DNA from 2 places in the Janthinobacterium sp. SUN206 genome. Region 1 is predicted to be linked to the other one. Evidence: predicted binding sites of a transcription regulator. Region 1 holds the regulator's gene; the other holds the start of a gene.
The links. The regulator FNR, encoded in region 1, switches genes on or off when oxygen is low (the NO sensors DNR and NnrR bind a similar motif). The targets are predictions, from matches to a motif close to TTGATNNNNATCAA.
Positions count from the first base shown of each region.

Region 2: a site for FNR is predicted at 1,698-1,711, ahead of O3300_RS07775 (OmpW family protein). Genes of this name have one in related genera too.

Region 1 is NZ_JAPWIB010000003.1:68,382-72,264, reverse strand. Features, by position in the region: gene O3300_RS17270 (response regulator) at 1-1,560, opposite strand, end outside; gene fnr (fumarate/nitrate reduction transcriptional regulator Fnr) at 1,810-2,568, shown strand; gene O3300_RS17260 (FixH family protein) at 2,693-3,217, opposite strand; gene ccoG (cytochrome c oxidase accessory protein CcoG) at 3,320-3,883, opposite strand, start outside.
Region 2 is NZ_JAPWIB010000001.1:1,743,410-1,747,292, reverse strand. Features, by position in the region: gene fur (ferric iron uptake transcriptional regulator) at 52-489, opposite strand; gene O3300_RS07780 (LysR family transcriptional regulator) at 730-1,626, shown strand; gene O3300_RS07775 (OmpW family protein) at 1,773-2,387, shown strand; gene O3300_RS07770 (MetQ/NlpA family ABC transporter substrate-binding protein) at 2,480-3,307, opposite strand; gene O3300_RS07765 (methionine ABC transporter permease) at 3,340-3,883, opposite strand, start outside.

The DNA.
Region 1 (3,883 bases):
CACCACTTCGCCGCTCTCCGTGAACTTGATGGCGTTGCCGGCCAGGTTGACGAGGATTTGCTGCAGGCGCTGGGCGTCGCCCACGAGGCGCCGCGGCACGTCGGGCTCGACGGCGATGGCCAGTTCCAGCTCCTTTTCGCCCGCATTCATCGTCATCGTCGTGGCCAGGGTATTCATGACTTCGTCGAGGTCGAATTCGACGGGCGACAATTCCATGCGCCGTGCCTCGATCTTCGAATAGTCGAGCACGTCGTTGAGGATGCCCAGCAGCGACTGGCCCGCCACTCTGACCATGGTCAGATACTTGCGCTGTTCCGTGTCGAGCCTGGTATTGCCTAGCAAATACACCATGCCCAGCACGGCATTGAGGGGCGTGCGGATTTCATGGCTCATGTTGGCCACGAAATCGCTCTTCGCGCGGTTGGCCGCCTCGGCCCGGTCGCGTTCCTGTTCCAGCTCCGCCGCGCGCGATTCGAGCTCCTGCTGCAGGCGGTCGCGTTCGCTCATCAGGCCGTTGAACGCTTCCGTCAGTTCGCCGATCTCGTCGCGCTGCTGCACCGGCACGGGCGTGAAGCGGCTGCCGCTGGTGCGCAGGGCTTGCAGGGTGTCGCGCAGGCGCACCAGCGGCGACAGCAGGCGCACGGTGACCCAGCCCAGAACAAAGGCGGCCAGCAGCGAGGCGAGGATGCTCCACAGCACCAATCGGTACAGCACGCCATCGAACGGTTCGAAGGCATCCTCGACGGGGAGCGAGGCGGCCAGCAGCCAGTTCACGGATTTCAGGCGCTTGAAGCTGTTGACGGCCGTGATGCCGCGGCTGTTGGTGCTGACCATGCTGCCTTCGCCATCTTCCTGCAGCAGCCGGGTCGTCGTCAGGTTGGCGTTCGGCTGGCGCGGTTGCAGCAGCCGGCTGGTATCGGGATGCAGCACGTAGCGCGGCACGGCGCCGCGCGTGAGGATGAAGTAATAGCCGCTCTTGCCGATCTTTTCCGAGCGCAGGCGACCCAGCAGGTTGTCCTTGTACAGGCGCAGCACGCCGATCACCACGCCGGCCACCTGGCCATCGGCGGCCAGCACGGGCGCCACCATCTGCACGATGGGCATGCCGCTCGACTTGCCCAGCATCGGTTCGGTGATCATGGGCTGGCGCGTGCGCAGGACGGTCTGGAAATACTCGCGCTCGGCGACGTTGATGCCGGCGCGCCCCGCTACTTCCGGCATGTCGGCCACGACGGCGCCATGCGCGTCGAGCACCAGCACGTCATCGAACAGCACCAGCATCGAGCGGCGCGAATAGTATTCGCGCAATTGGGCGGGCCGGGCGATCAATTCCGGCGGCTGCTGCCTGGCCGTCAGGGTGACGATCTGCAGCAGCATGCCCAGCTTGTCGTCGAGTTCGGCGGCGGTGCGGGTGATCAGGGACGATTGCTGGCTCAGCAGTACTCGGGTGAAGTCGTCGCGCATGTGCTGCACCTGGATCATGGTGACCAGCGCGATCATGGCGATCGAGGTCAGGCTGGTGGCCAGCGCGACTTTTGCTTTAATGCCGAGAGGCTTCATGATTTCCTTTTCAGTACCGGGCGGCACAGGCGGCAGATAATGCTGTCAGGAATTTTCCTATCAATGCCCCAGCTTGGCAAGCGGTGCCGCGCAAATTGCCCGTCCCGGATGGGCTTTTGACGATGTTGCCATATAATTAAAGGCTGGACGTCGTTTATTCGCCGAATTTACGGTGAAATTGGCATACGGCAACCCTGTATGCGGCTGTATGCAGTAAACTTGTTGTTGCATTTTCTAAAAGGTACCGACATGACTGAAGCGCTACTCACTCCAACCTTGCCCACCGTGAACGTGGAGGCGTTGCGTGCGCGATGCTCGACCTGCAGCATGCATCAATTGTGCCTGCCGATGGGCCTCGATGTGGGCGACATGGACAGGCTGGACCAGATCATCGGCCGCCGCCGCAAGATCGTGCGCGGCGCCTCGCTGTTCCGCATCGGCGACTCGTTCCAGAACCTGTATGCGATCCGCCTGGGGCATTTCAAGACGTACCAGATCAATCCGGGCGGCGAAGAGCAGGTGACGGGCTTCCAGATGGCGGGTGAACTGCTGGGCATGGACGCTATCAGCGCCGACCGCCACCACTGTAATGCGGTGGCGCTGGAAGACAGCGAAGTGTGTGAAATCCCGTTTTCCAGCCTGGAACAATTGCTGGGCAATATGCCGACCCTGCTGCGCCATTTCCACCGCATGATGAGCCAGGAAATCACGCGCGAGCAAAGCGTCATGCTGTTGCTGGGCAATATGCAGGCGACGCAGCGCTTTGCCGCCTTCATCGTCAACCTGGCGTCGCGCTATGAAGCGCGCGGCTATTCGGGCAGCAATTTCCAGCTGCGCATGTCGCGCGAGGAAATCGGCAACTACCTGGGCCTGACCATCGAGAGCGTCAGCCGCCTGCTGTCGAAGTTCAAGAAGGAAGGCTGGCTGCGCGTCTCCAACCGGGAAATTGAAATCCTGCAGCCGGCCAAGCTGAAAGCCATTACGGCCGGCACGGACGTCTGCAAGTAACAGCACCGTCAAAACCTGCTGCGCGTCGCGCTTTGCGGCTTGCGATGCTCGCTGTGCTATAGCACAGCTGCGCTTCTCAACCACAAATCACTGCCGCTCGCTACGGTTTTCCCGGCGCTGTACGTTATAGCTCTTCATCCGCATGCAGCGCGATGCTGCGCTGCAGGGGCCAGGTCCAGATGCCGGACAGGCGCCACTCGCGTTTGTCGTTTTCCACCAGCACTTGCCAGCGGCTGCGCTCGAGCATCGGCAGCGCTACGGAAAAATTGCCGGCTGCGTCGGGCTGCACCAGCACCTTGATATCCTTTTCCGGCAGGGTCGCATGCGCCAGGTGCAGCTGCAAAGGCGCCTGATAGGCCTTGCCGAAGCTGTGCACGGAACCGGTCAGGCGTGCTTGCGCCACGTCATACGACAGGCGCGTATCCATCGCCAGGTCGCTGGCGATCGTGTCGCGCTTCAAATCCTGGTTGATCGCCTTGCCCTGCTTGTAATAATCGCCCACCACCAGCGCATCGGGCTGCGTAAACGCGATATAGCCCATGAAGCTGCCGACGACCACGGACAGGCCGGGGCCGATCATCAGCAGCCATGGCCAGCGATGCTTGTACCACGGTGCAACGGGTGCTTGCAGTTTCAGACTGTCGGACATGATATTTCTCCTGTTTAATCAGCCAGTCCCCGCATGGGGACCGGCCTTCCTGCAACTTCGTGGCGGCGGCGAGGGCACCCGGTCCCCGTCCGCCTTTCCTTGTTAACGTGGCACGATGAATACCGCGCTTTCACGCACATGCAGCGATGGGTCGTCCAGCGATTGCAATTCGATCGCAATCTTGTTCGAGCCCTTCTCTCCCACGCCGTGCGGCACGCGCAGGCGGATGGGCCAACCCAGCGTTTCCGTCGGCTGCAAGGTCACTTCTTCGCGCGTCAGCAAGGTCAGGCCCGGCAAGCCGGAAGCGCTGATTTTGAAATGCTGGCTTTGCTCCGACGTGTTCATGATCTGCAGGCGGTAGACGTTTTCGATCATGCCGTCTTCCACTTCGCGTCCCATGGAACCGCGGTCGCGGATCACGTCCATTTTCAGGGGCGTGCGCAGGGCCAGCGAAGTACACACGGCGATGATGATCAGGGCCAGGATGGAAGTGTAGATCAAGACGCGCGGGCGCATGGCGCGCTGGCGTATCTGCTTCGAATTGAAGTTGTTTTCCATCGCATGGTCGGTACTGTAGCGTACCAGTCCCCGTGGCCGGTCGACCTTGTCCATCACGCTGTTGCAGGCATCGACGCAAGCGGCGCAACCGATGCATTCATACTGCAG
Region 2 (3,883 bases), on a different contig from region 1:
CTTGAGCGAATCTTACCGTATGGCAGCGGCGCCCAAACGGCCCAGGCATCTTCAGGCCCGGCGCGGCGGCACTTTCTTCGCCGTGCACTCGGCGCAAGTGCCGTACAGCGACAGCGCGTGCTCGTGCAGCACGAAGCCCCGCTCGGCGGCGATCTCGTTCTGGCGCAGTTCGATGCCTTCGTCGACGAATTCATCGACCTTGCCGCAACCCGTGCAGACCAGGTGGTCGTGGTGCTGCCCTTCGTTCAGTTCGAAGACGGCGTGGCCCGATTCGAAATGCCGGCGAAACAGGATGCCCGCTTCGGCAAACTGCATCAGCACGCGGTAGATGGTGGCCAGGCCCACGTCGATCTTTTCAGCCAGCAAGAGTTTGTAGACATCGTCCGCACTCAGGTGCTTGATCGTGCCTTCTTGAAACAGCTGCAGAATCCGCAAGCGGGGGATGGTCACTTTCAAGCCCGATTCACGCAGTTCCCTCAATATATCCATGTCTCCCATTCCTTTTTGTAGTCGCCCGAGCGAGGTATTGCATTATATCGCAAATGATAATCATTACCATTCTCATGTGTGTGCTGTAAATAGTATGCCGCGCGGGCGGGCGGCAATCCAGTGACATCGGCGCAAGTGGCGCTTGCGTGGCAGGCAACTGATGCCAGCAGTATTGGTTGCTGATGAAAAGTGGCGGTCGAATCGCTATACTGTGCAGCAAGGAATAACAATGGAGGGAGCATGGACCGATTTGATGCGATGCGCATCTTTACGCGCATCGTCGAACTGCGCAGTTTTACGCAGGCGGCGCATGACCTCGGCTATCCGAAGGCCACCGTCACGCATGCGATCAAGCAACTGGAAGCGCGGCTGCGCGTGCGCCTGCTGCAGCGGACCACGCGGCAAGTCACGCCTACGCCCGATGGCGACGCGTATTACCAGCGCTGCGTGCGCCTGCTGGCGGACCTGGAAGAAACGGAAGCCGTGTTCAGTTCGGCGGCGCAGCAACCGGCCGGCAAGCTGCGCATCGACTTGCACGCGACCCTGGCCATGCACTTCGTCATGCCCGTGCTGGACCGGTTCTGCACCCGCTATCCGCTGATCGAACTGGAAATCGGCATGGGCGACCGCCTCGTCGACCTGGTGCGCGAAGGCGTCGATTGCGTGCTGCGCGTGGGCGAACTGGGCGACTCGTCGATGGTGGCGCGCCGCGTGGCGCTGCTCGACCAGGTGACGTGCGCCAGCCCCGCCTACCTGGCCGCGCACGGCACGCCGGAGCATCTGGCGCAGCTGGATGGCCACCGCGCCGTCAATTTCTTTTCCGCCCAGACGGGCAAGGTCTGGCCCTTCGATTTCAAGGTGGAAGGCCAGCGCCGCAGCGTGGCCTTGCCGGGCACCGTGTCCGTCAACAATGCTGACGCGTATCACGCCTGCTGCCGCGCGGGCATGGGCTTGATCCAGGCGCCCCGTTATCACCTGGAGCGGGCGCTGGCGGCCGGCGAACTGGTGGAAGTGCTGCGGGACTGGCGGCCCGACCCGCTGCCCGTGTCCGTGCTGTATCCCCACCACCGGCAATTGTCGCCGCGCGTGCGCGTGTTTGCCGACTGGGTCGCCAGCCTGTTTGCCGACGTGCATTGATGCGCTGCAATGCGGCAATTTTTGACTTGGGCAAAGGAAAAAATCCCTCTGGTGATGCCATCTAGCACTATTTGATGTGGATCAAAGTTTTTGTTGCACTGCACTCTTAGACTTCGCAGCGTTACTTAACGACAGAGGAAAACATAATGAAAACGTCCGCAACTGCAGCAGCAATCGTCCTGGCCGCCATCGGCGCATTCGCCGGCAACGCAATGGCACAGGAAAGCCCATGGCTGGTCCGTGCGCGCGCCGTGCATATCGATCCGGCCGATAAATCGACTCCTGTTGGTGGCCTCGGTGCATCGGACCGCTTGACGGTCAGCAGCAAGACGATTCCTGAAATCGATATTTCGTACTTCTTCACCCCGAATATCGCTGCCGAGCTGATCCTGACCTACCCGCAAAAGCATGACGTCAAGCTCGATGGCGGCCAAGTCGGCACCTTCAAGCACCTGCCGCCGACCCTGTCGCTGCAATACCACTTCATGCCTGAAAAACAGTTCAGCCCTTACGTGGGTGCCGGCGTGAACTACACGAATATCTCGGGTGTCAAACTGCCCGGCCTGCGCCTGGAACACGACAGCTGGGGCTTCGCGCTGCAAGCCGGTGTCGACTACAAACTGGACAAGAACTGGTCCTTGAACTTCGACATCAAGAAAGTGCAGATCCGCAGCGACGTACTGACCGCTGCTGGCGGCAAGGTCAGCGAAGTCAAGATCGATCCTATCCTGATCGGCGTAGGCGTCGGTTACCGCTTCTAAGCAGTGATGGCGCCCGGGTGGCGCGCAGAATAAAAAAAGACGGCCAGGTGTGAACCTGGCCGTCTTTTTGTGTGCAGCGCCTTGCTTTCGCCTTATTTTTTCAGCGTCTTTTCCAGCGCCAGCTGGTAATCCGTCTTTTCGTAGCCGGCCAGGTATTTGTTTGTCGCGTCGAGGAAGGCGCGCGAGCGGTAGGCCGCTTCCAGGTCCTTGACCCATGGCTTGGCCTTGTCGGCAGTGCGGATGGCCACCAGGTTGATGTAGCTGTCCGAAATCTTTTCCACGCTCAGGGCCGACGTCAGCTTCATGCCGGCGGCCAGGGCGAAGTTGCCGTTGACGAAAGCGTAGTCGGCGTCGGCCAGCGAACGTGGCAGCTGCGCCGCTTCCAGCGGCACCAGTTTCAGCTTCTTCGGGTTTTCCAGCACGTCGCGCTCGGACGCGCGCAGCGGGTCGACGTTCGGTTTCAGCTTGATCCAGCCCATCTTGGCCAGCATCACCAGCGCGCGCGCCTGGTTGGTCGGGTCGTTCGGCATGGTGATGGTGGCGCCGTTCTTGACTTCCGCCAGCGTTTTTTGCTTGCCGCCGTACAGGCCGATCGGCATGGTCGGCACGGTGATCAATGAGCTCAGTGGCAGCTTGTTATCGGTGGCGAACTTGGTCAGGTAGACGATGTGCTGGAACACGTTGGCGTCCAGCGAGCCTTCGGCCAGTGCGTAGTTCGGCTGCACGTAGTCGTTGAATTCCACGATCTTGACCTTGTAGCCCTGTTTTTCCAGGATAGGCTTGATGCCCAGCTTCAGCTGGTCCGAATACGGGCCGGAGCTGGTGCCGATGACGAGTTCTTTCGGGTCCTTGGCGTGGGCGGCGGTGGCGAAGGCCAGGCTGGCAGCGGCCAGGAGCAGGTTGCGGCGAATGTGGTTCATGCTTTTCCTTGTACTGAAATACTGAATATGAATTAACGTTTGTCGAGGCGCTTGGCGATGCGCGTGCCGGCGAACTGGATGGTTTGCACCAGCACGATCAGGATGGCCACGGTGGCGACCATGATGTCCGTCTCGAAGCGGTAGTAGCCGTAGCGGATGGCCAGGTCGCCGATACCGCCGCCGCCCACCACGCCGGCCACGGCCGAATACGACAGGAAGCTGATCGACAGCACGGTCAGGGCCAGCACCAGGCCGGAACGCGCTTCCACCAGCAGCACGCGGAAGATGATCTGCATTTCCGACGCGCCCATGGCGTGCGCCGCCTCGATCACGCCGCGCGGCACTTCGCGCAGGTTCTGTTCCACCAAGCGCGCCAGGTAGGGAATGGCGGCGAACGACAGCGGCACGGCAGCGGCCAGCGGGCCGATCGAAGTGCCCGCGATGATGCGCGTAAACGGCGTCAGGGCGACCAGCAGGATGATGAAGGGGAAGCTGCGCACGGTATTGACCAGCCAGCCGAGGATCATCGACAGCGGACGGTTTTCCAGCGACTGGCCTTCCGAGACGAGGAACAGC